Regions from separate parts of the Mesorhizobium sp. ESP-6-4 genome, predicted to be linked through region 2. Evidence: predicted binding sites of a transcription regulator. Region 2 holds the regulator's gene; each other region holds the start of a gene.

Region 1 (9,820 bases), on a different contig from region 2:
TGCTGGTGGTAGCGTAAGCGCAGCTTAAGGTCGAAACCCCGTGCGACTGCTCAGTCAGGTCAATCTCAATTCGCTGAAAATCGTGGAGAGCGCCGCGAGGCACAGGAATTTCACGCGCGCCGGCGAAGAGCAATTCATCACCGCTTCCGCCGTCAGCCAGCGCGTGAAGAGCCTGGAGGATCAGCTGCGCTTCAAGATCTTCGAGCGTGGCGGCAACGCGGTGTCACTGACGCCGGAGGGCGAGACCTATGTGGCGCGCGTGCGCGAGGCGCTGGAGCGGATCGTGGCGGCCAGCATGGAGGCTACCGGCCAGTCGCAGGCGCATGTGTTGCGGATCTGCGTGCTGCCGACCTTTGCGGCGCGCTGGCTGTTTCCGCGGCTTTCGGCCTTCCAGCATCAATATCCCGACATCGAGATGCGGGTGTCGACCTCTTACGCCACCCATGAATTCTCGACTTCGGAATACGACCTCGAAATCCGTTACGGCGACGGCAATTTCCCCGGTCTCACGTCGGAGCTGCTGTTCAAGGAAGATCTGACGCCGGTGTGCAGCCGCAAACTCTTCCATGAGGTGCTGGGCGACAAACCGCTGTCGAAGGTAGTGCCGGAGGATCTGCGCTACTTCACGCTGCTACACTCTGACACGTGCACGCAGAACTGGCAGTCGTGGCTGGGCTTTGCCGGCGCAAGCTTCGTGCTTGGCGAAACGAGGAGCGTCTATTTCGATAGCTGCATGATGTCCTACGAAGCGGCCAATGCCGGCATGGGCTTTGCCGTCGCCAACCGCGCCTATATGGCAAGCGACATCCGCGCCGAGCGGCTGGTGGCCCCCTTCGCGGTCCACCATCCCAACACGGCGGGTTGGTATTTCGTCAGCCCCATCAAGGCGGTCGGCGCCCGCAAGGTCGAGCTGTTCAAGCGGTGGATCATGGCCGAAGCGGCGCTGACGCAGCGCCAGTTGGACATCGAGATCGCCAACGTGCCGGTACGGCGCGTGGCGATGGCGTGAAGGCCAGTCTTCCACGGATGCTCACTTGAGCGAATTCCGCACCTCCGGAGGCCTCGCAATGGCGGGCTTTGCAGAATTTCGTGATTTTCTGTGGTTCCCTAGCCGGCTAGCGTGATCGCGCCATGACGCGAAGCGGAGACTCAGCTATCTTGTGTTGTGCGGCGGGCCTGATTTTCCCGCTTGGCCGGCGCTACCCAGCTTCCTCCCAAGCAGCGCCGGCCTTCTTCGTTTCAGCCCGACGATAATCTCGGCAAGGCCGGCCCTGGCGCTATTGCTTCGGCGGGGTGCCCGGCTGATCGCCGCCGGTGGTCGATTTCGGCACAGGGTTCTTGTCGACCTGTGGGTTCTGGTTGACTTCATCGCCCGGCGCCTTGGTGGGCGGCACGCTGTTGTCGCAGGCGGCGAGCACGAGCCCTGCCGCAAGAGCCAGCAGCACAGGAAGCTTCTTCATGACGACCTCCTCTCGTTCGCTCCTTTGAGGGGCAAACGGGACGGTGGCGGTTTGGTTGCGTTGACCGGCGGGAACCAACCGATCCGAGTCCGGTTGGAATCCCGAGCCAATCGAACGCAACGAGGAAACTGATTATGGTCCGCCTTCTGCTTGCCGGGCTTTTTGCCTACACCGCCTATCGCGTTGCCGTGAGGATCATCGACGAAGTGCCTGGAGACGTCGCGCCGCTGGATATGCCGGGCGACGAAAGGCGCAATTTGCGGCGCCAGTCGGCGGCAATGGGGGTCGAGCCGAAGCGGTAGCGGCTCTTTCGATTGGGAATAGCCCCTTCCGGTGAAGCGTGGATGTCGGCGCTGCCCCTCTCCGGCCGCTTCGCGGCCATCTCTCCCCCCTTGCGCGGGCCGAGGAAATTATTGCGAACAAAGCGGAAACGATGCTTGATGGGCGATGAACATCGCCGCTCGTGATTCGTCCTTCGAGGCGCCCGCCTATCTTGGCCGGCTGAACGACGAGCAGCGGCTGGCGGTGATGCATGGCGACGGCAAGGTGGCGGCGCCGCTGCTGGTGATCGCCGGCGCCGGCTCCGGCAAGACCAACACGCTGGCGCATCGCGTCGCCCATCTCATCGTCAGGGGCGCCGATCCGCGCCGCATCCTGTTGATGACCTTCTCGCGCCGCGCGGCGGCCGAGATGGCCAAGCGCGTCGAGCGCATTGCCGGCGAGGTGCTGGGGCGCGACGCGGCAATCATCGCCGACGCGCTGGCCTGGGCCGGCACTTTCCACGGCATCGGCGCGCGACTGCTGCGCGACTATGCCGAGCAGATCGGCCTCGCCCCGGCCTTCACCATCCATGACCGCGAGGATTCGGCCGACCTGATGAACCTTGCCCGACACGAGCTGGGATTCTCGAACACCGAAAGCCGCTTTCCCACCAAAGGCACCTGCCTGCAGATCTATTCGCGCGCGGTGAACGCGCAGGCGCCGCTGGCAGAAGTGCTTGGTTCGGCCTTCCCCTGGTGCTCGGGATGGGCCGAACAGCTGAAAGAGCTGTTCGCGGCCTATGTCGAGGCCAAGCAGGCGCAGAATGTTCTCGATTACGACGACCTGCTGCTCTACTGGGCGCAGATGGCGGCCGAGCCGGAGATCGCGGCGCATCTCGGCGGCCGCTTCGACCACGTGCTGGTCGACGAATACCAGGACACCAACCGGCTGCAGGCCTCGATCCTTCTGGCGCTGAAGCCGGACGGCGCCGGGCTGACCGTGGTGGGCGACGATGCGCAGTCGATCTATTCCTTCCGCGCTGCCGAAGTGCGCAACATCCTCGATTTCCCGAAACAATTCGCAAAGCCCACCGAGATCGTCATGCTGGAGCGCAACTACCGCTCGACCGAGACGATCCTGGCCGCCGCCAACAAGGTGATCGGCGAGGCCAGCGAGCGCTTCACCAAGAATCTGTGGACCGAGCGCCGGTCCTCGCACAAACCGCAACTGGTCAGCGTGCGCGACGAGGCCGAGCAGGCCAACTATGTATGCCAGGCGATCCTGGCCGAGCGCGAGGCGGGCACGGCGCTGAAGGCACAGGCGGTGCTGTTCCGCACCTCGAGCCATAGCGGGCCGCTGGAGGTGGAGCTGACGCGCCGCAACATCCCCTTCGTCAAGTTCGGCGGCTTGAAATTCCTCGATGCCGCGCATGTCAAGGACATGCTGGCGATGCTGCGTTTTGCCGAGAACCCGCGCGACCGCGTCGCCGGTTTTCGCGTGCTGCAGCTTATGCCGGGCATCGGCCCGTCCGCCGCCTCGCAGATCGTCGACGCCATGGCGACATCGCTGGACGAGACGCTGGGCCTTGCCCGCTTCCGGCCGCCGCAGCGCGCGGCGCAGGACTGGCCGGTCTTCCTCGACATCTATGGCGGCTTACGCGCCGGCGCCAAATGGCCGGCCGACCTCGAGCGGATCAGGCTGTGGTACGAGCCGCATCTGGAGCGCATCCATGAGGATGCGATCACGCGCCGGGCCGATCTCCTCCAGCTTGAGCAGATCGCATCGACCTATCCGTCGCGCGAGCGCTTCCTGACCGAGCTCACCCTCGACCCGCCCGACGCAACAAGCGACCAGGCCGGGCCGCCGCATCGCGATGAGGATTATCTCATCCTATCGACCATCCATTCGGCCAAGGGCCAGGAATGGAAGAACGTCTTCGTGCTCAACACCGTTGACGGCTGCATCCCGGCCGATCTCGGCGTCGGCACCAAGGAGGACATCGAGGAGGAGCGGCGCCTGCTCTATGTGGCGATGACCCGGGCCAAGGACAGCCTGCATCTCGTCGTGCCGCAGCGCTTTTATCCGCACAACCAGGCGGCGCGCGGCGACCGCCACGTCTATGCCTCGCGCACGCGCTTCATCCCGGCCTCGATGCTTTCGGCCTTCGAGCAGTCGTCCTGGGCGAGCGCCGCGCTCAAGGACGACCCGCGCCAGCGGCCGGGCGTCAAGGTCGACCTCGGCGCCCGCATGCGCGGCATGTGGAAATAGGCTGCCTGGCCGTTCCAGCGACTGCAAGGCAAAGAGCCCGATTTGTCTCCGCGTCAGCGGGGGGGACGCCATCCTTGAGAAAACAGCGGCATGCGTGGAACCTCCCGCCGCAAGCCGCGTTGTGTGGCGTCCTTCCCCAGCCAGGGAGGCTCGCCGCCTCCGCAGCCAACTGACGAGGTCCGAATGCACGACAGGACGTTCTTCACACCGGTCGCCCTCAGCGTCGGCGCCGGCCACAAGCGCATGATCGCCTCGCTGTTCGAGATGCATGATTTCCTGACCGAGTTCCCGCCGTCGCGCCGCCGCCTCAGCTATGGCGCCGCGGTGAAGGCCTGCGAGGCCGCGCGGAATGGAGAAATCCCGGTCGAGGCCGCGCGCGATGCGCTGATCACCTTCGCGGTGACGGCAGGCGTCTTGTGGCCTTCGGAGCAGCCGGTCGTCTCGGTCAAGCCGGTGGCGCGCGGCTATGGCGGCTTCGCCGCCTGAATTTTACAGAAGACCGCCCTCCCGGAAAGCCCGCCCTCAGTGGCGGGTTTTCCGTGACGTCATTCCGGCTTGGCGGCCGCCGGTAACGTTTCTGCGAGCGGCGCGACCGGCTCGGCCGCGGTCACGAAGGGATAGACGAGCTGCTGGTGATAGAGCTGCGGCACCGGCTCGTCGATGCCGTATTTTTCCGGCATATGTTGCGGCATGAACAAGGTGCCGCCGATCAGATCGAGGACGGGCAACTGTCCGGCGAAGTTCTTGTCATAGGCCTGGCGTTCGTTGGCATGGTGCCAGTGATGAAACTGCGGCGAGGCAATCAGCCATCTCAGCGGCCCGAACTTGATGCGGGTGTTGGAGTGGATGAACACCGACTGCCAGTGATAGATCAGCACATAGATGAGAACCGCTTCGCCGGAAAAACCCAGGGCGAAGAGCGGCAGGAACGAAGCCGACTTGGTCAGGATCTGATCCACCGGATGCACGCGGTGGCCGGCCAGCCAGTCCATCTCCTCGATCGAGTGATGGATGGCGTGAAAACGCCACAGGAACGGCACCGCGTGAAAGGCGCGATGGGCAAAGTAGAAGCCTATATCGGCGATGAGCAGGGCCTCGATCGTCTGCAGCCATAAAGGCTGCGACCGGACGGCGGCCGAAAGCGCCTCGGGAACGACGCGCGGGACCACCAGCATCGCAGCGCCGATCACCAGCAACAGGCCGAACTTGATGACGATGCCGTTGAAGAGCAGATAGAAGACGTCGTTCAGCCAATGCCGGCGCGTGGCCGATTGCTCGGCATGCAGCGGCAGGAGCTGCTCGAGCGGAATGAAGATGAGGGCGATGACCAGCACCGCCTTGTAGTCGATGAGATCGAACACGGTCGCTCGCGGATCGGCTGAGGCCAGTCTCCGACACTAGCCGCCAAAGAATGAACGGACCGTTGCTGGCATACGCGGCGCTGCGAAATCGCATGAAAACTTTTCGACGGCTGCGTGAAACACCACACGGACGGTTGCCGTTCACAATGTCAGTTGCGGACGCGCTTTAAGTCTTTGTTTTGATGCATGTCGTTGTCCCGGAACCGTTGCACACTTCCGGGCGACATGCATCGGGAGGGCGGATGTTTCTCGATCGCGAGCGTTTCAAGCCGGCGGCCGAAATGCGGCTTGGCCGGGACAAGTCGTCGATCCGAGCGACGATAACCGATCCGAAGGCCTGCGAACTCGGCGAAGCCGTCTATGCCTGGGTCACCACCGACGGCCAGGCGGTCAGGATCGGCACCTGCGGCGCCTCGGCGGGCAAGCGCCTGCTTTCCTATCCCGGCTACATCAATCGCAGCCTCACGGGCCGCGGCGGCGCGACGCCTAAATGGGAAGCGCTGAAGTGGCTGAACCTGCTCGCCGAACACGGCATGCTGATGGCGGTGGTGCATCAGCCGGGGTCGACCCCGACCGCGGCGGGCCCGGTCAGGCCTATCTCAATGTCGAGCGCCAGTTGATCCGCCAGCACAGGCCGCTGCTCAACCGCAGGCACCGTTGACCTCGGATTCAGTGGACCGTGCCGGCGGCATCACCCGCCGGCCCGCCGCGCGGGATCTCGAAGCTCACCTGGTCGCGGCCATTGGACTTGGCCTTGTAGAGATGGCGGTCGGCGACCTGGAACATGTCATGGTAGGTGGTCGGGCCGCTGAAGGCGGTACCGCCGATGCTCACGGAAAGCGGCCAGGGCCGGCCGCCCGGCGCAAACTCGGCCTCGCGGATGCGGCGCCTGATGGATTCGGCGACCAGAAACGAGCGTGCGGCGTCGGCGCCGGGCAGGAAGACCGCGAATTCCTCGCCGCCGATGCGTCCGACAATGTCGGCGCCGTGCAGTTGCCCCTTGATCGTCGCGGCGATCAACCTCAGCGCCTGGTCGCCGCAATCGTGACCGAGGCGGTCGTTGATCGATTTGAAGTGATCGGCATCGACGATCAGCAGCGCGCCGGTGTCGGCGACCGTTTGGTCGCGCGCCCGCTCGAGATAGGCTTCGACCAGCATCGAGAAGGCACCGCGATTGAAGACCGCCGTCAGGCTGTCGGTCGCAGCAATGACGCCGAGTTCCTTCTGCGTGATGGCCAGCTGGCGCATCTTCCACATCAGGAAGAACAGGAAGGAGCCGCCAAGGACAAGCGGCAGGAAAAGGTCCGTGAGTTGCGCCCAAAGCAGCGCCTGCGGCGACAGCGAGGGGAAATTGAAGGAATCGACGAAGAAAGCGGCGGCAATGAAAAAGGCGGTACCGGCGGCGGTGACCACCACGACCCTGCCCCAACTTGTCGGGGACAAATCGATGCGCATGCCCTTTGCTCCCACTGCAACACGCTTATTGTGGAGCGCGAGCGCAAAAGAAGTCCTAACATATTAGCTTCAATGCAAGTGTGGTTAACACGCCGTCGGCACCGCCTGCGGTGGGGGCAAGCAGAAAGCCACCACGGAAGGCTCTCCGACTGGCCGGAGACCTCGTCAGGCACCGCCGGCCGCAGCCGGCAACGCGGCAGGAGTGCCGCAGAGCCTCACGGCCGGTCCGATGCTCCCGGTTGGCCGTTGGCTGCATGGTATTGCCCCGCTGCAACCGGTCGATTGTCCAGCGGGAGAACAATATCGGCTTCAATGCAAGCTCGGTGCGCGCAGCAATAACGCGAACGGCAGGCCCGCCTCCACGGCGGCGGGCTCTGCTTTTCCTTTTAGTGGGCTGTCGAGCTGCCCGAACCACCCACGGTGCCACCGATTCCACCGGTCGAGGTATTGCCGGAACCCATGGTGGAGCCGGCGGCCGAGCCGCCGATGCCGGCGTTGAAGCCGCCGGAGCCGCCCACCGTGCCGGTGCCGCCGACGCCGCCCGTCGCACCAAACGAGGTACCAGTATTGGGGATGATTGTGCCTGTGGCACCACCAATCGAGCCGCTGGTGCCGGCGTTCAAGCCGCCAGCGCCGCCACCCACGGAGCCGGTACCGACGACGCCACCGGTCGCACCGAACGAGGTGCCGGTGGTTGTATCCATGGCACCGCCAATCGAGCCGCTGGTGCCGGCGTTCAAGCCACCGCCGCCACCTACTGTGCCGACGCCGCCGATGCCGCCCGTCGCACCGAACGAGGTGCCGGTAGTTGTACCCGCGGCACCACCAGTCAAGCCGCTGGTGCCGGCGTTCAAACCACCGCCGCCACCTACTGTGCCGACGCCGCCGATGCCGCCCGTCGCGCCGAACGGGGTGCCGGTGGTTGTATCCATGGCACCGCCAATCGAGCCGCCGGTGCCGGCGTTCAAGCCGCTGGCGCCGCTCACCGTGCCGGTGCCGCCGATGCCGCCGGTCGCACCGAACGAGGTGCCTGTCCCGGTAGTCGTGCCCGCGACGCCGCCGATCGAGCCAGTAGTGCCGGCGTTGAAGCCGCCGGTGCCGCCCACGCCGACGCCGCCGATGCTGCTGCCAAAGCCAGTGCCGAGACCGGTTGAGCCACCCATCGAGGAGCCCGTGCCGGTGCCCGCGCCGCCCGGGTTACCCGCCGCGACGCCAGTGTTGCCAATACCAAAGCCGATGTCGAGACCAGCGGCATTCGCCGGCACGGCGAGAATGGCGATGCCGCCGATCAATGTGCCGGCGATTTTTTCTACGATACCATTCATGGCATTCTCCTTCGTTGCCACTTTTTTTCGCACTGCATCGCCGGACTGCCGGGTCCGTGCGCATGCCTGTGCGAGAGGGAATGAAGGGAATACGAACGGGCTCGGTCAGGGTTCCATTTTTTCAAGGAAAAATTCGCTGATTCCGCGTCTTCCTTGATGGTCGAGTTTGATCAACAATCGGCTCGCGGAAAAGCCTGGACCACGCAGCGCTCAGGCGTAGGCGCGACCTTCCTCGGAGCGCTGGAACAGTGCCAGGTCGAGCGACACCGAGGGCCGGCCGAGCACCGTGAGCACCATATGCGCCTGGCCGCGATGGTGGGTCTGGTGGTTGAAGAAATGGCCGAGCGCCGGCGAAAGGCGCTGCGAGACGGTGCGCATGTCGACGGTCATGTAGGAGAAACGGCCGGCGAGCGCCTTGTCGCCGATCCCGCCCATCCAGTCGACGATCCTCCTGTCCTCGGCCTCGCGCGCCAGCCTCAGGGCCGGCAAGGCGTGGTAGAGCATGGCGGCGGTGTTCGAAGGCGCGTCGCCCTCGCCGGTGAAGCGCTTCATCCATACGCGGTCGACGGCGGCAGATGGTTGAGCGTGCCGAGCATCGAGCCGAAGACGGCGCCGACGTCGCGACCGAGCTCTTCTTCGGCAAGATCGGCGGCGGCATCATAGAGACGGCCATTGGCCCATTGATTGTAGGCCGCAAACATCATGAAATGCTGCTTCATTCTTCCCACCCGGCTTGACCCGAATCCGGGCCCTTCGTAACCCGCAGCAACGGACCCGCCAATGACCATTCTGCTCTATGACCTCGTCGGCCACGACGTCGCCCGCCCGTTCAGCCCGCATTGCTGGAAGACCAAGATGGCACTGGCGCATAAGGGACTTGCCGCCACCGACGTGCCGACGCGCTTCCTGGAGGTGCCGAAAGTCGAAGGCGGCGTGTCGAAGACGGTGCCGGTGATCCGCGACGGCGAGCGGGTTGTCGCCGATTCCTTCGCCATCGCGCTCTATCTCGACGAAGCCTATCCGGAACGGCCGACGCTGTTTTCCGGCGAAGGCGGCAAGGCGATGGCACGCTTCATCGAGCGCTGGTCGCAGCTCACCATACACCCCTACATCGCGACGGTGGCGCTGACCGATCTGCATGCGATGCAGGACGAACCGAACGCTGCCTATTTCCGCGAGAATCGCGAGCAGCGCTATGGCAAGCGCCTGGAAGAGGTCGTGGCCAACCGGGATGCCGGGCTCCCGGCCTTCCGCGCTGCGCTGGAGCCGCTGCGCTCGACCCTCGCCTACCAGTCTTTCATCGGCGGCGAGGCGCCGCTGTTTGCCGATTACATCGTGTTCGGGGCGCTGCAATGGGGCCGCATCGCCTCGCCTTTCCGGTTGCTCGACGACGGCGACAGCATCGCCCGCTGGTTCGAGCGCTGTCTCGACCTGCATGGCGGGATCGGCCGGCAGGTCGCGGCGGCGGCGTGAAGACCGCGAGTGTTGGGGGCTGGCATGTTGCGCTATGAGATGCGGGCCGAGATTTGGGTCTACCCCGGCAAGGGCGGCTGGCATTTCGTGACACTACCGTTGGAGTTCGCGGCACGGATCAAGGCGGCGATGACGGGGCTGGCGCGCCCTTGGGGCTCGCTCGGCATCACGGCGGCGATCGGCAAGACCAGGTGGCAAACATCACTCTTTCCCGACA
Region 2 (9,820 bases):
ACAGGTCGAAGCGATTGCGCGGCGCTTCGCCGTAGATAACATCGAGCCGCGCCCTGCCCTCTGACTGCAGCCTTTCGCGGAATGCCCGCGCCGGCCCATCCCACGCCGCCGGCCAGCGGTCGCCGCCGGCGATATTGGCGCCATTTGCATAGGCGTCATCCCAGTCGACAATACGATGTCCCAGCAACGGTATCTCCGCGATCAGATCATTTGTTCGGCATCGCCGATTCAAAGTCAGGTAACGGTTGTTTTGACGGCAAAGCGCGCGTCTTGCCAGACGCCAGTGCGCAGGATGTCCTGCAGCACCTCGACTGCATTCCAGACATCGCGGTAGCCGACATAGAGCGGCGTGAAGCCGAAACGAATGGTGGATGGCGCGCGGAAATCGCCGATCACGCCGCGCTCGATCAAGGCGCGCATCACCTGGTAGCCATTTGAATGGGCGAACGAGACCTGGCTGCCGCGCTCAGCGCCTGAGCGCGGGCTCTCCAGCTCAAGACCGAAGCCGCCGCATCTGGCCTCGACAAGCCGGATGAACAGGTCCGTCAGCGCGACGCTTTTTCTCCGCACGGCCCTCATGTCGACATCGTTCCAGAGATCCAGCGCCCCTTTCAGCGCGCGCATCGACAGCACCGGCTGCGTTCCGCACAGGAACCGCCGGATGCCCGTGCCCGCAGCGTAGCCCTGCTCGAACGCGAAAGGCCGGGCATGGCCCCACCAGCCGCTGAGCGGCTGGCGAATGTCGCGGTGATGGCGGTTCGCGGCGTAGATGAAGGCTGGCGAGCCCGGCCCGCCATTGAGATACTTGTAGGTGCAGCCGATGGCGAAATCGGCATTCGAGCCGTCGAGATCCACCGGCAGCGCACCCGCCGTGTGGCAGAGATCCCAGACGATCAGCGCACCGGCTTCATGAGCCTTGCGGGTGAGCGCCGCCATGTCGCGCAGCCGGCCGGATTTGTAGTTGACGTGGTTGACCAGGATGACCGCGACGCGATCGTCAACCAGTTCCTCAATCGTCGGGGCATCGGTGCCTTCGAGCCGCAGCACCGTGCCGGGCCGCGTCGATGCGACGCCTTCCGCCATGTAGAGGTCGGTCGGAAAGCTGTCGCCCTCGGCAACGATCACCGAACGCTCGGGCCGCATTGCAAGTGCCGCATGCAGGACCTTGTAGATGTTGATCGAAGTCGTGTCGCAAACGACCGTCTGGCCGGGTTTCGCGCCGATCAGCCGTCCTAGCTGGTCACCCAGCTCGATGGGCATATCGAACCAGCCGGCGGTGTTCCAGGCGCGGATGAGATCCCGCGCCCATTCCTGCCTCGCGGCAGTCTCGATCTCGCTGAAGGCGTCCACCGAAGCGGCGCCCAGCGAATTGCCGTCGAGGTATATGATGCCTTCCGGCAAGACGAAGCGATCGCGCATGGCGCGCAGCGGATCCGCGGCATCCATCGCCTCGACTTCGGCGAGATCAGGAATTCCCCTCATTGTGCTGCCGCCTCCATTTCGATCTGGCCAAGGGGGTTGTCTCACCACCGTCGGCGACAGGGCAAGAACCTTTGGTCCTATGTTAGCTGGTCCATAGACGGCGAAGACTGCGGACCGGAACTTCGCCAAGGTTGGCATTTTGGATTCGTTTCGTTCACGCTGCCGCGCGCTTACGGAACGAGCCGACGTGATCCCATCCGCGGCTTCGTGATCGTGTCGGCGCTCTTGTTTCAGCTTACCGAAGCTCCAAAATCGAGCGGAATCAATGCCGCTGTCTACAAGGGGCGGCCAGGGCATCACCGGATGCGACATTGTTTCGGCAGCCTTAACAAATTCACTAAACTTTAAACGGTTGCGGAACACAACTGGAACAGATAGTGTTTGTTCTGGGTTTGTTTTTCTGATTCTGGTTTCAGAACCCGTGGGGGCCGCCGATGCTGACGCGCAAACAACATGAACTCCTGATGTTCATCCATGAACGCCTGAAGGAGAGCGGGATTCCTCCATCATTCGATGAGATGAAGGAGGCGCTCGACCTTGCCTCCAAGTCCGGCATCCACCGGCTGATCACTGCGCTGGAGGAACGTGGCTTCATTCGCCGGCTGCCGAACCGGGCGCGCGCGCTGGAAGTGCTGCGCCTACCCGACTCGATCGCGCCTGGCCTGAATGCCGCGAAGAAGTTTTCGCCGAGCGTCATCCAGGGCGGCCAAGGCAATCTCAGTCGCCAGGTCAAGCCGACGACGCCATCGCGCACCCCGACGCCAAGCAATGACGACGAGGCCGCGGCGGCCGTATCCATTCCGGTGATGGGCCGCATCGCCGCCGGCGTGCCGATTGACGCTATCCAGCACCAGACGCATTCGATCTCGGTGCCGCCGGACATGATCATGGGCGGCGAGCATTACGCGTTGGAGGTCAAGGGCGACTCGATGATCGAGGCCGGCATCTTCGACGGCGACACCGTCATCATCCGCAATGCCAACACCGCAAGCCCGGGCGAGATCGTGGTGGCGCTGGTCGACGATGAGGAGGCGACGCTTAAGCGTTTCCGCCGCAAGGGTGCCTCGATCGCGCTCGAGGCCGCCAACCCGGCCTATGAGACCCGGATCTTCGGACCGGATCGGGTCAAGGTTCAGGGCAAGCTCGTCGGACTTATCCGCCGCTACTGAGCAGAACTGCCCGGCCTTCTTCGCCCGGACGACAATCTATTGGGCCGGTGCGGCGGCTGGTTTTTCCGGCTGCTTATAGGGCGCCAGTCCCCTCGCCTCGCGCGTGTATTTCCGCTGCTCGTGCCAGGGTCGGTATGGTTCTACGACCGCGTAGCGGACGGTTGGCCGCGCGGTTGCCGATTGCGGATCGAAGAAAACGGCGGCGCTGCCGTCGCGCGCCAGCTGCCGCTTGGTGACGACGAGCACACGCGGATCGCGGCACGGGTTATAGGCCGTGGCGTCGTTGATGACGATGAGGTCGGCGAAGCCGCAGGCCGGCCGGGCGGTGTCGCGGGTCTCGGCGAGCGCGACGATCGCGCCGGAAGGATGCCGACCGATGCAGAGATCGCCGCTGCAATAGAAGGGCGAGCCGGGCGGCAGGTCGACGGGATCGGCAATGTCCAGCGTATCTTTGGCGAACCTTTCTGGCGGCACGATCTCCTCGGCTTTCAGCGCCCGTTTCCAGTTGTCGGTGGTGAACTCGTTGGAGCGTTCGCGATTGACGGCAAGCTCGCCGCCGCCGATCGGCATCGCCACCAGATGCGCATCCTCCGAGATAAGCACGTCCGGTGTGCGGACGTGCGGAATGGCCAGCAGCGCAGCGAGCGCGAAAGGTACGGCGGCAAGCCTCAGCCAAGTGGTAGCCATGGTCGCGATGACCAGCGCGACCGTCGCCAGCAGCACCGACTGGATCGAGATCAGCCCAACGGCGTCGACCGGTGAGCGCTCGGAAATCCATGCCGAAATGGCGATCATCGCCGTCAGGCCTTTGCCCATGACAAAAAGGAAAGGGCCGTCGAAGCCGAAGGGCATGGCCAGCGCGCTCAGCACGGCGAACGGCATGACGACCAATGAGACGATCGGCATGACCGCCAGATTGGCCAGCAGGCTGAGCGGCGACACCCGCTGGAAGTGCCAGATGGCAAACAACAATGTCGCGCTGCCCGCGATGAGCGACGTCACGGCGGCGCCACCCGCTCCAATTGCCAGTTTTCGCGATAGAAGCCCGAGAAACGAACGCTTTGCCGGCGGCGCGGTCGTTTTGCCGGCGCGATAGTCGGCAAAGCCGGCATAGGCGCCGACCAGGGCGGCGGTGGCGGCGAAGGACATCTGGAAGCTCGGGCCGACCACTTCATGCGGCGAGACCAGGATGACGGCGATGGCAGAGATCGCCAGGTTGCGCATGGTCAGCGCCGCGCGGTCGAAAAGCACGGCGACCAGCATCACGCCAAGCATGATGAAGCTTCGCTCGGCCGCCACCACGATGCCGGAGATCACGAGATAGGCGGCGATCGACGCCAGCGCGATGCCAGCGGCATATTTCTTCACCGGCCGGCGCGACGAGAAATCCGGAAACAGCGCGAAGGTGCCGCGTAGCAGGACCATGATCGTGCCGGCGACCAGCGCCATATGCAGGCCGGAGATCGAAATGATGTGGTAGATGCCGGTCCGCCGCATCGACTCGTTGATTTCGTCCGGAATGCCGGCACGAACGCCGACGATCAGCGCCGCCGCGATCTCGCCCTCGGAACCGCCGATGCTGCTCCTGATGTGGTCGGCAATTCCCTCGCGTGCGTTTTCTACGGCCGATGCCACACGTGCGCCAAACGGCACCTCCGTTGGCGCACTGGGGGTCGGCGCGACAAGTTTCGGATCGCCCAGGAAAAAGCCACTGGCGCCGATGCCGGCAAAATAGCTGTCGAAGGAAAAGTCGTAGCTGTCCGGCCGAACCGGACCTGTCGGCGGCAGCAGCTTGGCATAGCCGGTCAGCATCGACCCGGCCGCCATGCCGGAGGGGATCCTGCGCGCCGACAGCCTGATGCGGTCCGGCGCGTAGCGCAGCTTCGGACGTTCCGTGGATGTCAGATCTATGGTGAGCCGGACACGGCCGTTGGCCATCGCCTCGGCGGTGACGAGGCGGCCCGTCAGCCGTGTCTGGATTTCGGAACCCAGCATCGGGGTCGCCATCCGCCAGGTCTCCAGCTTGGCCGCGAGAAACCCCAAGGCGCAGAAAAACGCCGCCATGAAGACAAGATGCGTTCTGTGCCGGGAACGCGAGACCGCCGCGCAGACCGCCATCAGGGCGACCGCCGCAAGCGGCCTGTAGAGGTCCGGCTCGGCGCTCAGCGAGAAGTAACAGATCACGCCGACGGCCAGGAACGCCGGTACCAGCAGGAAGCCGACGCCGCGGTCGAGCTCGGTCGCGGCCGCTGTGCCTATGCTTCGGCGCAACGCGGGAAGCGAAACGCGGCCAAGCTGTCTGCGGATCCGGCCGACATTGGCTGTCGGCGAGGCTGGCGGTAACGTGCCGCCGCCAGGCGGCAGAAGCTCAGCTGGCGGGCGCGGCGCCGGAAGCGAAAGCGGCGCTTCCTCAGCGGGCACGGCATGAGCAAACATCAGGCGTTCGCTGACGCCTGCTGTCGTTCCCCCGCCCTCCTCCGCGCCCCGGCCACGTCCAGCCATCGGGTCTGCCCCTTGCGCCCCAGACCGCCTATGCTACATGAACGCCGGTCGCGTGGAAGTCTGCGCGAAACATGCATTTTTCAGCGCTTCCTCGAGAGTTCCATGTCCGACAAGGTCGTCACCCGTTTTGCCCCCTCGCCTACAGGCTACCTGCATATCGGCGGGGCGCGCACGGCGCTGTTCAACTGGCTCTATGCCAAGCACACCGGCGGCACGATGCTGCTGCGCATCGAGGATACCGATCGCGAGCGCTCCACCGAAGCCGCTACGGCTGCCATTCTCGACGGGCTGACCTGGCTTGGCCTCTCCTGGGATGGCGAAGCCGTCTCGCAGTTCGAGCGCGCGCCGCGTCACCGCGAAGTGGCGGAGCAGCTCGTGCGCATGGGCAAGGCTTATTACAGCTATGAGACGCCGGCGGAGCTGGAGGCGATGCGCGAGGCCGCACGTGCCAAGGGCCTGCCGCCGCGTTACAACGGCCATTGGCGCGACCGCGGCCCATCCGAGGCGCCCGCAGGCGTCAAGGGCGCGATCCGCATCAAGGCGCCGACCGAGGGCGTGACGATCGTCAACGACCGCGTGCAGGGCGAGGTGCGCTTCCCCAACAAGGATCTCGACGACTTCATCATCCTGCGTTCCGATGGCGTCCCGACCTACATGCATGCCGTCGTCGTCGACGATCACGACATGGGCGTCACCCACATCATCCGCGGCGACGATCACCTGACCAATGCCGCGCGCCAGACGGTGATCTACAACGCCATGGGCTGGGACGTGCCATCGATGTCGCACATCCCGCTGATCCACGGCGCCGACGGCGCCAAGCTGTCGAAGCGGCACGGCGCGCTCGGCGTCGAGGCATATCGCGCCATGGGCTACCTGCCCGAGGCTCTGCTCAACTATCTGGCCAGGCTCGGCTGGAGCCATGGCGACGACGAGGTGATGTCGATTAAGGACATGATCGCCTGGTTCGACATCGGCGACGTCAACAAGGGCGCGGCCCGCTTCGACTTCGCCAAACTCGAGGCGCTGAACGGCGTCCATATGCGCAAGATGGAGGACCGGGCGCTGTTCCACATCTTCGTCGCCACCTTGCCTTATCTCGAAGGCGGCCCGGCGCTCGCGGCAAAGCTCGATGACAGGCGCAAGGCGCAACTGCTTGCCGCCATGCCCGGCCTCAAGGAGCGGGCGAAAACTCTTGTGGAACTGATCGACGGCGCGGCGTTCCTGTTCGTCGAGCGGCCGTTGCCGTTGGACGAGAAGGCGGCGGGCTTGCTCAACGCGGATGCGCGCGCGATTCTGCGCGGCGCGCATGGCGCATTGTCTTCTGTTCAGGGCGACTGGAACGCCGCCTCGGCCGAGGCTTCGATCCGCGACTTCGCGCGGGCCGGCGGGCACAAGCTGGGCGCCGTGGCGCAGCCCCTGAGAGCCGCGCTGACCGGCCGCACCACCTCGCCCGGCGTGTTCGACGTGCTTGCGGTGCTGGGCCGTCAGGAAAGCCTCGCGCGCATTGGAGATCAAATCGATTAGGAGCGAGCTGGCCCAAGAAGATTGGCATTGAAAGGTGTGTTTCGCAGTGCAACATTGGGCTTGGCCCAATCTGGCACGCACCTCCTAAAATGCGGTGGCGAGTTCGCGCATTCCGGTGACTTCGACGTGTCGTTTGCAGGAATTGCCTTGCCGGCATGAGGAACAAAAGGAGTTGAGAATGAGCGAAGCTGCGACAAAACCGGAACCGGGCAGCAAAAAGCGCGAGTCGGCCGCCAGGCTCGAGCTCGCCGGCAAGACGCACGAATTAAAGGTGCGAAGCGGGACGGTCGGGCCGGACGTCATCGACATCGGTTCGCTCTACAGCACCACCGGCGCCTTCACTTACGATCCCGGCTTCACCTCCACCGCGAGCTGCGAATCGGGGATCACCTTCATCGACGGCGATGCCGGTATCCTGCTGCATCGCGGCTTCCCGATCGATCAGCTCGCCGAGCATGGCGACTTCCTCGAGGTCTGCTATCTGCTGCTCTACGGCGAATTGCCGACCAAGGCGCAGAAGGACGACTTCGACTATCGCGTGACGCGCCACACGATGGTGCATGAGCAGATGTCGCGCTTCTTCACCGGCTTCCGCCGCGACGCGCATCCGATGGCGGTGATGTGCGGCGTGGTCGGCGCGCTGTCGGCCTTCTATCACGACTCGACCGACATCTCGGACCCGTATCAGCGCATGGTCGCCTCCATGCGCCTGATCGCCAAGATGCCGACGATCGCGGCGATGGCCTATAAGTACCATATCGGCCAACCCTTCATTTACCCGAAGAACGATCTCGGCTTCGCGGCCAACTTCCTGCACATGTGCTTTGCCGTGCCGTGCGAGGAATACAAGATCAATCCGGTGCTGGCGCGCGCCATGGACCGCATCTTCATCCTGCACGCCGACCACGAGCAGAACGCTTCGACCTCGACCGTGCGCCTGGCCGGCTCGTCGGGCGCCAACCCGTTCGCCTGCATCGCCGCCGGCATCGCCTGCCTGTGGGGTCCGGCGCATGGCGGCGCCAACGAAGCGGCCCTCAACATGCTGGGCGAGATCGGCCATGTCGACCATATCCCCGAGTTCATCGCCCGCGCCAAGGACAAGAACGACCCGTTCCGGCTGATGGGCTTCGGCCACCGCGTCTACAAGAACTACGATCCGCGCGCCAAGATCATGCAGAAGACCGCGCATGAGGTGCTGGGCGAGCTCGGCATCAAGGACGATCCTCTGCTCGACATCGCGATGGAGCTGGAAAAGATCGCGCTGACCGACGAGTATTTCATCGAAAAGAAGCTCTACCCGAATGTCGACTTCTATTCCGGCATCACGCTGAAGGCGCTGGGCTTCCCCACCACCATGTTCACCGTGCTGTTCGCGGTCGCCCGCACCGTCGGCTGGATCGCGCAGTGGAAGGAAATGATCGAGGATCCGCACCAGAAGATCGGCCGCCCGCGCCAGCTCTACACCGGCGCTACGGAACGCGATTACGTGCCGATTGCCAAAAGGTAATTGAGCGAATAGCGAAATAGCGAGTAGCGAATGGGGGAAAGCGGCAAAGCCGACACAACCCTATTCGCTATTCGCTACTCCCTATTCGCTCTCTTTATGCACCCCATCACCACCTCGGCGGCGATCTCGCCCGAGGGTCGCTCGGTCGCCATGCGCCGGGCAATCTCGGCAAAGCCCGCCTTTTGCCAGGCGCGCATGCCGGTGTCGGCAAACAGGGCTTCCAGCTGCCGCGCCAGGTTCTCCGGCCGGACATACTGATCGTAGAATTCCGGCACCAGCGCGCGGTCGGATATCAAATTGGGCAGCAGCGCCGACCACGTCGTCACCAAATGCTGCAGAAGCTGGCGCGCGATCGGGTCGAGCTTGTAGCAGGAAACCATCGGAACGCCCGCGAGCGCCAGTTCCAGCGAAACCGTCCCAGAGGCGATCAACGCTGCATCGGCCTGGCCGAAGGCCTGCCATTTGCGCTCCGGCTCGGTGATGATTTCCGGCTTGTCGTCCCAGCTCGCGACCGAGGCCTTCACCAGCTCGGCGACATGCGGCACCGTCGGCAACAGCAAGCGCAGGCGGTGGCCGCGCTGGCGCAGCGCCGACATCGCCTTGCCGAAGGGCTCGATCAGCCGCCGCACCTCGCCACGGCGCGAGCCGGGCAGCACCAGCACCGTCTTGATGCGGTCGTCGGCGAGATCGCGCGGCTGCCTCTGCGCCTTGGCGGCGCCAAGCACGCCCGGATCCTGCGTCAACCGATGGCCGACATAAGTGCCCGGCGGTCCGCCAAGACGAGCGAGCGCCTTCACCTCGAACGGCAGGATACAGAGGATGTGATCGACATAGGGCTTCATCGCCACCGCCCTGCCCGGCCGCCAGGCCCATACGCTCGGGCAGACATAATGGACGATCGGAATGGCCGGTGCCGTTGCGCGGATCTTCTTTGCGACACGCAGCGAAAAGTCCGGACTGTCGATGGTGATCAGGCAATCGGGCCGCTCGGCCGCGATCATCGCCGCCGTCTGGCTGATGCGGCGCATCAGCCGCGGCAGGTCGCGCAGCACCGCGCTGAAGCCCATCAGCGCGATCTCGCCGCCGTCGAAGAGTGGGGTCAGCCCCAGTTGCTGCAGGTGGCGGCCGCCAATGCCGACGAGCTGCACCTTGCGGCCGGTCGTGCGTTCGAGCGCCCGCACGATGTCGGCGCCAAGCAGATCGCCGGATTCCTCGCCGGCGACGATCGCGAGCTTGAGCGACTTGTCAGCGACCATTAGCCGGCTCCCCATTGGACGCCTCCATGGCGGGCAGGCCGATGATGAACAGGCCGAGAGCATTGGCGCGCGCCAGCGTTTCCGGACCTTCGAGAATTAGGGCGTGGCCGGCTTCCAGCGCAATGCCGGCCAGCCCGGCGGCATGTGCGGCGTCGATCGTATGCGGGCCGATGGAGGGCAAGTCGGCGCGCAGCTCCTGCCCAGGCTTGGCGCATTTGACCAGCACACCGCGCGCCTTGCCGGCCAGCCTGCCGTGGCCGCGCAATTCCCGCGTTCTGTCGAGCAGGCCGGCAGTGCCCTCGATGCCTTCCAGCGCGATGGCTCGACCTCCGATCGCAATCGCCGCCTGGCCGATATCGAGCGCGCCAATGGCTTTG
Region 3 (9,820 bases), on a different contig from region 2:
GCCCGCTGACGAAGGGACCGCTAACCTGGGACCCCGAGCGCAACGAGCTGGTCTCGCGCGTGGCGAAGCTCGCCTATCCGGTGCGCGACGGCATCCCGATCATGCTGCCCTCGGAGGCGCGCACGATCTCGGCCGAGGACATGCTAACCCCACCGCCGCGGCTCGGCGGGCCTTCGTGAAGACCTTTTGCTGACAACCGGAACGCTGGCGGGACAGCACCCCCTTCTGCCCTGCCGGGCATCTCCCCCGCAAGGGGGAGATTGGCAGCTTGGACGTCGCGCCCTTCTTTCGACGTCGCCAATTGGCGAAAGCCGCGCAACATCTGATCTCCCCCCTTGCGGGGGAGATGGCCGGCAGGCCAGAGGGGTGTGAAGGAACGCGGCTTCACAATTCTTCCTCATCTTGGCGTCTTCGCTCCGATTGAGGTCGAAGGCCTCTGCCTCACTGAAAATTCCGCCCTTTCGGCATGACTTGTTGCGCGACACCCGACAGGGCCTCGGTCTCCCGGCGGACCGGCAGGCCTCGGCTTGCGGCGGCTCCAACCGGCCGTTCGGCGGGATTATGCTCGATGACCGGCCGATTGGCGGTCTCCAGCAGCACGCTCAGCCAGGACGTCAAATCCTCGATCCGGTCGGCGACGATGTGGATGACGTCCGATTCATGCTGCAGCTTGCCGGTGACGCGGATGAAGCGCGCGCCCATGACCACCGGGCGGAAGCGGTCGAAGACGCGTGGCCAGATGATGACGTTGGCGATCGATTTTTCGTCTTCCAGCGTGAGGAAAATGGCATTGCCCTTGCCCGGACGCTGGCGCACCAGCACCAGCCCGGCGACGGAAACGCGGCGGCCGTCGCGCACAGACGGCAGGCGGGCATTGGGGGTGACGCCGGCGCGATCCAGCCGTTCGCGCAGGAAGGCGACGGGATGCTCCTTCAGCGACAGGCCGAGCGAGCGGTAGTCGTGCACGACATGCTCGCCGAGCGGCATTTTCGGCAGCTTCGTTTCCGGCTCCAGCTCGCGCAGGCCGAGCGACGGCTGATCGAACAGCGGCAGTTTCTCGGCGGCGCTCTTGCCGTCAAGGGCGCGGACTTCCCAGAGCGCGGCACGGCGGTCGAGGCCGATCGAGCGGAAGGCGTCCGCCTGCGCCAATCGTTCGATCTCGCCGACATCGAGGCCCGAGCGCAGCCAGACGTCCCTGACGGAACGATAGCCGTCGCCGCGGCGGGCGACGACTATATCCATGCGCTCTTCGGACAGGCCCTTGATCTGGCGGAAGCCGAGGCGGACGGCGTGAGCCGTCTCGATGACGCCGCGCATCGAGGCGTGGCGCTCGAGGATGCGGGACGGATCGAAGGCGGCTTCCTCCAGCGTGCAGTCCCAGACGGAATGGTTGATGTCGACCTCGCGCACCTCGACGCCATGGTCGCACGCATCGCGCACGAGCTGGGCCGGCTGGTAAAAACCCATCGGCTGGGAATTCAGGATCGCGGCGCAGAACACGTCGGGATAAAAGGTCTTGAACCAGCAGGAGGCATAGACAAGCAGCGCGAAGGACGCGGCATGGCTTTCGGGAAAGCCATATTCGCCAAAGCCTTCGATCTGCTTGAAGCAGCGCTCGGCGAACTCTCTGGGATAGCCCTTCTTGACCATCCCCTCGACCATTCGCGTTTCATAATTTCCGATCGTGCCGGTGCGTTTGAAGGTCGCCATGGCGCGGCGCAACTCGTCTGCCTCACCCGGCTTGAAGCCGCCGGCGACAATGGCGATCTTCATCGCCTGCTCCTGGAACAAAGGCACTCCAAGGGTCTTGCCGAGAATCTCTTCCAACTCAGGCTTGGGGTATTCGGCCTTCTCCTTGCCTTGCCGCCGACGCAGATAGGGATGCACCATGTCGCCCTGGATGGGGCCGGGGCGCACGATCGCCACCTCGATGACGAGGTCGTAGAAATTTGCCGGCTTGAGGCGCGGCAGCATCGACATCTGCGCACGCGACTCGATCTGGAAGACGCCGAGCGTGTCGGCTCTTTGGATCATGGCGTAAACGCGCCTGTCCTCTTCGGGAAGGGTCGCGAGCACATAAGGCTGTCCAAATGGATCCCGCGCCCGCGGATAATGATCGGTGAGCAAGGTGAAGGCGCGCTTCAGGCAGGTCAGCATGCCGAGCGCCAGCACGTCCACCTTGAGGATCTTCACCGCATCGAGATCGTCCTTGTCCCACTCGACCATCTTGCGCTCCTCCATCGCCGTCTTGACGATGGGCACGACCTCGTCGAGCCGGTCGCGGGTGATGACGAAGCCGCCGACATGCTGGGAAAGATGGCGGGGAAAGCCCATGATCTCGTTGGCGCGTTCCAGCACCTGACGTGACAGCGGATCGGTGCGGTCGAGGCCGCCGGCATTGGCTTCCCTTTCGCCGAGCTCGGAGGTCGACCAGCCCCAGATGGTGCTGGAGAGCGCGCTGCGGACATCCTCCGACAAGCCCATGGCCTTGGCCACCTCGCGCAGGGCCGAGCGGCCGCGATAGCTGATGACGGCGGCGGCCAAGGCGGTGCGCTTGGCGCTGTATTTCGTATAGATGTACTGAATGACCTCTTCGCGCCGCTCATGCTCGAAGTCGACGTCGATGTCGGGCGGCTCGTTGCGTTCCTCCGAGATGAAACGTTCGAACAAGGTGTCGATGCGATCGGGGCCGACCTCGGTGATGCCGATGCAGAAGCAGATGATCGAATTGGCGGCCGAACCGCGGCCCTGGCAGAGGATGCCCTGGCTGCGGGCGAATTTGACGATGTCATGGACGGTGAGGAAATAGCGGGCATAGTTCAGGCGCTCGATCAAAACGAGCTCGCTGTCGATGCGTTTCAGCACATCCTCGGGAACGCCGGCCGGATAGCGAACGGCCGCGCCTTCCCGCGCCAACCGTTCGAGCTCGGCCTGCGGTCCAAGCCCGGATTCGGTCGGCTCGTCCGGATAATTGTATTCGAGGTCGCTGAGCGAGAAGGCGAGCTCGTCGGCGAAGCGCAGCGTCTCGGCCAACGCCTGCGGGTGACGGCGGAAAAGCCGCGCCATCTCCAGCGGCGGTTTCAGGTGGCGCTCGGCATTGGCCATCAGCTCCAGCCCGACCTCGGAAACCGGCGTGTTGAGGCGGATCGCGGTGAGCACATCCTGCAGCGGCCGGCGATCGGCGGCATGGTAGAGCACGTCATTGGTCGCCATCAGCGGGACGCGCGCATGGTCAGCCATCGCTGCGGCCTGCTCGATGCGGAAACGGTCGTTGCCGCCATAGTCCGGCGCCACGGCAAGACGGAGCGCCGCGCCGAAGCAATCCTTAAACCGGCTAATGAATGCCAGGTTGTCTTGTGCGCCTGCTGACAGATCGGGCAGGATCGCCAGCGACATCCGATCGCCCCATTCGAGCAGGTCGCTCAGCTGGAGCAGCGTCGCGCCCTTCTCGTTCTCGTCGCGCAAATTGGCTTGCGTGAGCATGCGGCAGAGATGGCCCCAGCCCTGGCGGTCGCGGGGATAGGCGAGGATATCCGGCGTGCCGTCGCCGAACACCAGGCGGCAGCCGGGATGATAGGCCATCTTCTCCACCTTGGCCTGTTGCCAGGCACGCACGACGCCAGCGACCGTGTTCCTGTCGGCAAGCCCGATCGAGGCAAAGCCGTAGAATTTCGCCGTGACCACCAGCTCCTCGGGCTTGGAAGCGCCGCGCAGGAAGGAGAAATTCGACTGGATGCCAAATTCGGCATAGGGGATGACGGTCAGCGCGTTCATGCGAACACCCCATGCATGAACCAGCGCGGCGGCGCGGCCTGCGGCGCGCTGCTGTAGAGGCCCTGGCGGTAGAGCCAGTAGCGGCGCCCCTCGCTGTCCTCGATGCGGTAATAGTCGCGGGTCGGCGCCTCTTCCTCGCCGGGCAGCTGGCGCCACCATTCGGCGGCGATGCGCTCCGGCCCCTCGGCGCGGGCGACACGATAGAGCGCGCGCCGCCAGCGGAAATTCATCGGCGGTCCCTCCGGGATCTCGGTCGCCGGCACCTCGATCGGCTCAGGCGAGCGGAACAGGCGCACCGGCCGCTCCGGCGGGTAAACGGTCATCGGTGGCGCTGTTCGGGGCGGCGGCGTCCGTCCGGCCGCCGGGGCGCGTCCTTGCGGCGCTTCGGCGAAAGGTACGGTTTTGACGGCGCGTTCCGGCAGATGGCTTTCGACGACCACCGGCTTCAGCACGGCGGCTTCGCCGAGACGGGCGCGGACGCGGTCGGCAAAGAGCGCGATGTCGGCGTCATCGTCGTCGGTCTCGCCGGTGAGGTCGCCCTGAGCCAAGTCGAAGGCCGCGACCGACAGCACGGACAGCCGCACGAGATCGAAGCCGAAGCCGGCGTCGATGCTCTGCTCCAGCGCGGTGAGCCGCTCATGGAACAGTCTTTGGATCAGCCGCGGCTCGCGCATCGGGCGGGAGGTGCCGACGGCGATGCGGTTGACGGCGCCATCGACGCGGAAGAGAAGCAGCGCCAGCGTCCTTGCACCCTCGCCGCGGCGTTCGAGGTCGGTCTTCAAGGCGATCGCCAGCCGGCTCACCAGCCGCTCGATGTCGTCGGTGAGCACGACCGGCTCGGCAAGATGGCGCTCGACCGAGAGCGGCGCGACGGGAAGGCGCGGCGACACGGCCTCGTCGAGGCGGCCGAGCGCCTGGTCGAGGCGCAGAAGCAAGGTGGCGCCGAAACGGCGGGCAAGCGGCGCGCGCGGTGCTGCCATCACCGCGCCGGCGGTGCGCAGGCCCACACTTTCCAGGCTGGCGCGGGTCTCCGGCGCGATGCGCAGCGCCGACAAGGGCAGCGGCGAAAGCAGCGCCTCCTCCTCGCCGCCGGCCACGATGCGATCGCCATGGAAGCGCGCCGCCGCCCAAGCGGCGCCCGGCGTCGAGGCCAACCCGGCGCGGACATCGAAGCCCTGCTGGAAGAAGCGGGCGAGGATCTCGTCCTGCATGGCGCGCTCGCCGCCGAACAGATGCGTGCAGCCGGTGACGTCGAGGAACAGCCCGTCCTCGCCGTCGATCGCCACCAGCGGCGTGTAGCGGTCGCACCAGTCGGCAAGGCCTTCGAGCAGACGGCGGTCGGCTTCCGGGTCTGCCTCGACCACATCGATCGAGGGATGCATGGCGCGCGCATCGGCGATGCCCATGCCGCGCTTCAATCTGAGCGCCTCAGCCCGCTCGTCGAGGGCTGCGATGCGCTGGGTGTTGTTGTCGCGATGGCTGATCACCAGCGGCGGCTGAAGCGACGGCAGGCGATGCGAGGGCCGGGAACGCCAGGACCGCCCCAGACGCTGGCGCAGGATCCGCTCCGCGGCCAGATGCGGGAACCACAGCGACAGAATTCTCTGTTCTTTCTGCAAAAGCGTGCTCATTGGGGTTCCACTCCAGTGTGAACTGTCCAGGCAGGGCCGTGCGGCTCTTGCCGATATCGACTTTGAAGGCGGGGCGGCCGATCGAGCCGGCGAGCGGCCCGGCGAGGGTCTCGCGGCTTGCCGCAGGCGCCGCCGAAACGATGAGACGCACCGGAGCGGCGGTGGGATCGGCCTCGCCGGCCTGGCGCAGCAACAGCAGCGGGCGGCCGGCGCTCCGGGCCCGCGCATGCAGCCGGCGCGTGGCGGTGAGGTCGAGAAGCCGCGGACTGCCGCGGATCTCGAGGATGACCGCGGCAAAGGCCGTCATGCGGGCCGCCTCCTCGGCGATCCACAGCGCGTCGAGCAGCTTCGGCGCCTCGGAAAACAGCAATTGCCCAGGCTCGATGCCGAACAGGGCATGAAGGCCCCTGGCATAGGGCATGCCGGCCTCGTGGAAGATTTCCGCCGTGCCGACCCAGAGGATCGGCAGACCCTGCTTCTCCCTGAGGACCAGGCTTACGAGCGAGAGCGCGAAGCCGGCAACGGCGCCGGCATCGCGGGTCTCCAGGCCATGGATTTCGCTGAGCGCTGCCTTGGGCAGGCCGCCGCCAAGCGCTGCATCGAGCCTATCGATGCCGGTGTGCAGGAAGGCATCCGCCGAAGCCACGGCAAGGCCGCGCCGGACAATCGTCATGTCCGGCCCGGCGGCATCGCTGGATGTTTGGTTTTGCGCCATTCCGGAGGGAAAACTGCTTCGCACTTTTCCTGGGATTGCTTCGGGCGCGCACCCCGAGGGCGCCTGCAGGCGCTCGGGCAGCGTTCCCTCGATCTTCGCGATCTGGCGGCGCAGGGCAAAAACAGTGTCCCGCGCCACGGCGCTCATCGCCATGACGTTCACTTCCAGCAGCAGTTGTTCCTGTTATGTTCCTATAGATTCCAGAGGCGCCCGGAAGAGTCAAGCAGAGTCGCAAGGAATTTATTCCTTCGTCTTTTACCTTGAAAGCGAACACCCCAGCCGGTCCATTTGCCTCAATCGGCGTGAAAGCCTATATGCCGGGATTAAAGGACATTTCATGGCCCGCATCTACAAGACCCGCACCTGGCACGACCAGCTCTCGCCGTCGATGGACGAGATGGAGCTTCTGGCGCTGGAGGCCTATGCCCATCTGCCGGACGAGTTCCGCAAGCTCACCGGCGAGATCATCATCCAGATCGCCGAGTTCCCGACCGACGAGATCATGGACGATCTGTCGCTGGAGACGCCCTTCGACCTGCTCGGCCTGTTCGAGGGGCGCGGCATCGCCGAGCGCTGGAACCCGCAGACCGGCGAAGGTCCAAACCGCATCACGCTCTACCGCCGCGCCATCCTCGACTACTGGGCCGAGAATGAAGAGACGATGGGCGACATCGTCACCCATGTGCTGATCCATGAGATCGGCCACCATTTCGGCCTGTCGGACGACGACATGGAGCGGATCGAGGAGGCGGCGGAGCAGGCGGCGGCAGGCTGAGGGCATCTCGCCACCCCATGAAAATCGTCATCCTAGGGCGAAGCAAGGAGCGAAGCGACGCGCGCAGACCCTAGGATCCATGCCGTGACGTGCGGGCGCCGCAACGGTTCAGAAGTTACTTTGCCTTGACGGGAGGCGTCCCGGAACGATGCTTTGTTCTCGATCGCGGCGCTATTGGGCTGGCGTAACGGAATGGATCCTAGGGTCTGCGCTCCGCTTCGCGTCGCTCCGCCCTAGGATGACGAAGTCAGACGGTCGCCGCTCCTTTTCCTACCAGTCGCTGAGCTTGGTGTCCGGGCCGTAGTCCTGGCCTTCGACGTCCTTCACCACAGCCTGGCCGCAACGCATCGACTTCGTCTGCTGGTCAAAGGCATAGGTCGGCGAGCCGAACAGGTGCCAGCCCTTGTTCAGGGCTGCCGTCACCTTGTGGCAGAAGGTGGCGTCGTCCGGGCCGGTGAGGAAGCGGTAGAGTTTCATGGATTGATCCTGTCGTGCCTAATCTGTCGTAACTAATTTGTCGTGATTGGGCGAAAAGCCGGGCTGAAAAATCGTGTTTCGTCCGACATCATGCGCCGATGATCGCGGCCTTCGCCAGAAGTTTCTCGGCTTCCGCCAGATGCAGCCGTTCGACCATGCGCCCGTCCATCGCAATCACGCCCTTGCCGGCATTCTCGGGCCGCGCGAACGCATCCTTGATCGCACGGGCCGCAGCCAGCCTCTCGGGCGACGGCGAAAAGGCGCGGTTCGCCGGCTCGATCTGGGCGGGATGGATCAGCGACTTGCCGTCGAAACCCATGGCCGCCCCGTCGGCGCATTCGCGGGCAAAAGCGTCGAGATCGCGAAAATCATTGGCAACGCCATCGATGACGTCGAGGCCACCGGCCCGCGCCGCAAGCACCAGCTGCATCAGCCACGGCATCAGGTAGCGCCGGTCGGGCGTCGCCAGGATGCCGGTCGCCTTCACCAGGTCATTCGTTCCGGTCACGAAACAAGCCAGCCTCGAAGCCGGATCGCGGCCGAGTTCGGCGATGGCGCCGATGTTGAGCAGCGCCCTGGGCGTCTCGACCATCGCCCATAGTTTCACGCTGTCCGGCGCGAAATTGTCGTCGAGCAGGTCGCCGGCCTCGAGGATGTCGCGCGGCGTGGCGATCTTGGGCAGAAGAATTCCGTCGGGCTCGGCCTTGGCCACTGCCCATAGGTCATGGGTGCCCCATTCGCTGGCCAAAGGATTGATGCGCACCACCATCTCGCAGCGCCCTTTGGGGCGCCCAGCCAGGATGCCGGCGACCTTGTCGCGTGCGGCTTTCTTGTCGGCGGGCAGGACGGCGTCCTCGAGATCGATGATGACGGCGTCGCAGGCAAGTGAGCCGATCTTGGCGAGCGCCTTGTCGTTGGAGGCGGGAATGTAAAGCACAGAGCGGCGCGGTCGGTATGGTTCTTGAGCCATCGCCGATCTATGCCGGGTGATGGCTGATGAGGCAAGGCGGAGGGACAGGACAATCGCATATGGCAGCGCCAGCCCCCGCTCCGTCTCGGCGCTGCGCGCCGAGCCACCTCTCCCCCACTTTGGGGGCGAGGAAACGCTAATCGCCGAGGGCGCGCGACCTTCGCAGGCCTGGGTTCCTCGCCCCCGCCAGAGGCGGGGGAGAGGTGGCTCGGCGAAGCCGAGACGGAGAGGGGGAGCGCCCTACGCGATTATCCCGCCGAAAAGGCGACCTGCCTGCACTAAATCTGCAAATCCTTACTGAAAAGCTCCGGGATTCCGCCGCGCACTTACCGCACCGGCCGGCGAAACCGGCGTCATGCGAACACGTCACACATCCCGCTGGTCGCTGCCGCGCCGGCTCCGCAATGACGGCTGGTGGCTCGTCGAGCCGCAAAGACCATGCCATGGGGCGGGTATCCTGCTTTTCGCCCCGAGGCCGCTCCACTCCGGATCGAAAACAATTTCGCATTTTTCCCTGGAATTGCTCTAATCCTGCCGCATCCAACCTTACGCGCCGGGCCGCTGATTTCATGCCGCACAACATTCTCGTCGCCGACGACGACCCGCATATCCGCGAGATCATCTGCTTCGCGCTGGAAAAGGCCGGCATGAAGACGGCCGCCGTCGCCGACGGCGCCGCCGCGCTCCAGGCGGTCGAGCGCCGCGCGCCCGATCTCATCGTGCTCGATATCGGCATGCCGGAGATGGACGGGCTGGAGGTCTGCCGCAGGCTTCGGCAAAAGTCCGACGTGCCGGTGCTGTTTTTGTCCGCGCGCGACGAGGAGATCGACCGGGTGCTCGGGCTGGAGATGGGCGGCGATGATTATGTGACGAAACCGTTCAGCCCGCGCGAGCTGGTCGCCCGCGTCAACGTCATCCTGCGGCGCGCGCGTCCGGCGCCGGTCGAAGAAGAAGCCGACGACCGTCAATTCGCGCATGGCAAGCTCATGCTCGTCCCGGCAAGCCATGAGGCGAGCTTCGACGGCAAGCCGCTCATCTTGACGGCGATCGAGTTCGCGATCCTGAAGGGCTTCCTCGCCCGCCCGCAGCATGTGCTTGGCCGCGACGCGGTGATGGCCAATGCCTATGCCTCCAACATCCATGTCTCGGAGCGCACGGTCGACAGCCATATCCGCAATGTGCGGGCCAAGCTGGCGGCGGTCGGCTGTCTCGATGCGATCGCCACGGTGCATGGCGTTGGCTTCCGGCTCGGCCGATGCGGTGGTTGAGCAAGGAGAAGTGGCGGCCCAGGCTTGCCACCGTCGTCGTCGTCATCCTCATCCTGGTGATGGCGCTGCCGCTGGTCGGACTGTTCTTCTTCCGGCTCTACGAGAACCAGCTCATCCGCCAGACCGAAGGCGAGCTCATCGCGCAAGGCGCGGTCGTCGCCGCCGTCTATGCCCAGGAGGTGCGCGCCGCAGGCATTCCCCAGGAAAAAC

What was found. Region 2 encodes LexA, which represses DNA repair genes until DNA is damaged. Its sites were predicted from a motif close to TGTTCNNNNTGTGTTCNG; they were not measured.
Region 1: the regulator LexA is predicted to act here: its motif matches at 1,865-1,882, upstream of LB523_RS18440 (ATP-dependent helicase).
Region 3: the regulator LexA is predicted to act here: its motif matches at 6,296-6,313, upstream of LB523_RS26335 (ImuA family protein).

What each region holds. Positions count from the first base shown of each region.
Region 1 is NZ_JAIUGS010000009.1:149,068-158,887, reverse strand. It holds gene LB523_RS18455 (LysR substrate-binding domain-containing protein) at 41-1,009, shown strand; gene LB523_RS18450 (hypothetical protein) at 1,278-1,460, opposite strand; gene LB523_RS18445 (hypothetical protein) at 1,595-1,762, shown strand; gene LB523_RS18440 (ATP-dependent helicase) at 1,908-3,989, shown strand; gene LB523_RS18435 (DUF982 domain-containing protein) at 4,173-4,475, shown strand; gene LB523_RS18430 (sterol desaturase family protein) at 4,535-5,350, opposite strand; gene LB523_RS18425 (hypothetical protein) at 5,593-5,970, shown strand; gene LB523_RS18420 (GGDEF domain-containing protein) at 6,020-6,805, opposite strand; gene LB523_RS18415 (hypothetical protein) at 7,192-8,130, opposite strand; partial or broken gene LB523_RS18410 (DinB family protein) at 8,341-8,849, opposite strand; gene LB523_RS18405 (glutathione S-transferase family protein) at 8,911-9,603, shown strand; gene LB523_RS18400 (DUF1905 domain-containing protein) at 9,628-9,820, shown strand, end outside.
Region 2 is NZ_JAIUGS010000010.1:42,052-51,871, reverse strand. It holds gene LB523_RS18905 (alpha/beta hydrolase) at 1-187, opposite strand, end outside; gene kynU (kynureninase) at 235-1,482, opposite strand; gene lexA (transcriptional repressor LexA) at 1,917-2,651, shown strand; gene LB523_RS18890 (ComEC/Rec2 family competence protein) at 2,688-5,153, opposite strand; gene gltX (glutamate--tRNA ligase) at 5,256-6,680, shown strand; gene gltA (citrate synthase) at 6,859-8,187, shown strand; gene lpxB (lipid-A-disaccharide synthase) at 8,262-9,443, opposite strand; gene LB523_RS18870 (LpxI family protein) at 9,433-9,820, opposite strand, start outside.
Region 3 is NZ_JAIUGS010000023.1:28,197-38,016, forward strand. It holds gene LB523_RS26320 (Trm112 family protein) at 1-179, shown strand, start outside; gene LB523_RS26325 (error-prone DNA polymerase) at 442-3,774, opposite strand; gene LB523_RS26330 (DUF6504 family protein) at 3,771-5,261, opposite strand; gene LB523_RS26335 (ImuA family protein) at 5,203-6,273, opposite strand; gene LB523_RS26340 (metallopeptidase family protein) at 6,458-6,895, shown strand; gene LB523_RS26345 (DUF1737 domain-containing protein) at 7,166-7,372, opposite strand; gene LB523_RS26350 (HpcH/HpaI aldolase/citrate lyase family protein) at 7,461-8,342, opposite strand; gene LB523_RS26355 (response regulator transcription factor) at 8,912-9,610, shown strand; gene LB523_RS26360 (ATP-binding protein) at 9,670-9,820, shown strand, end outside.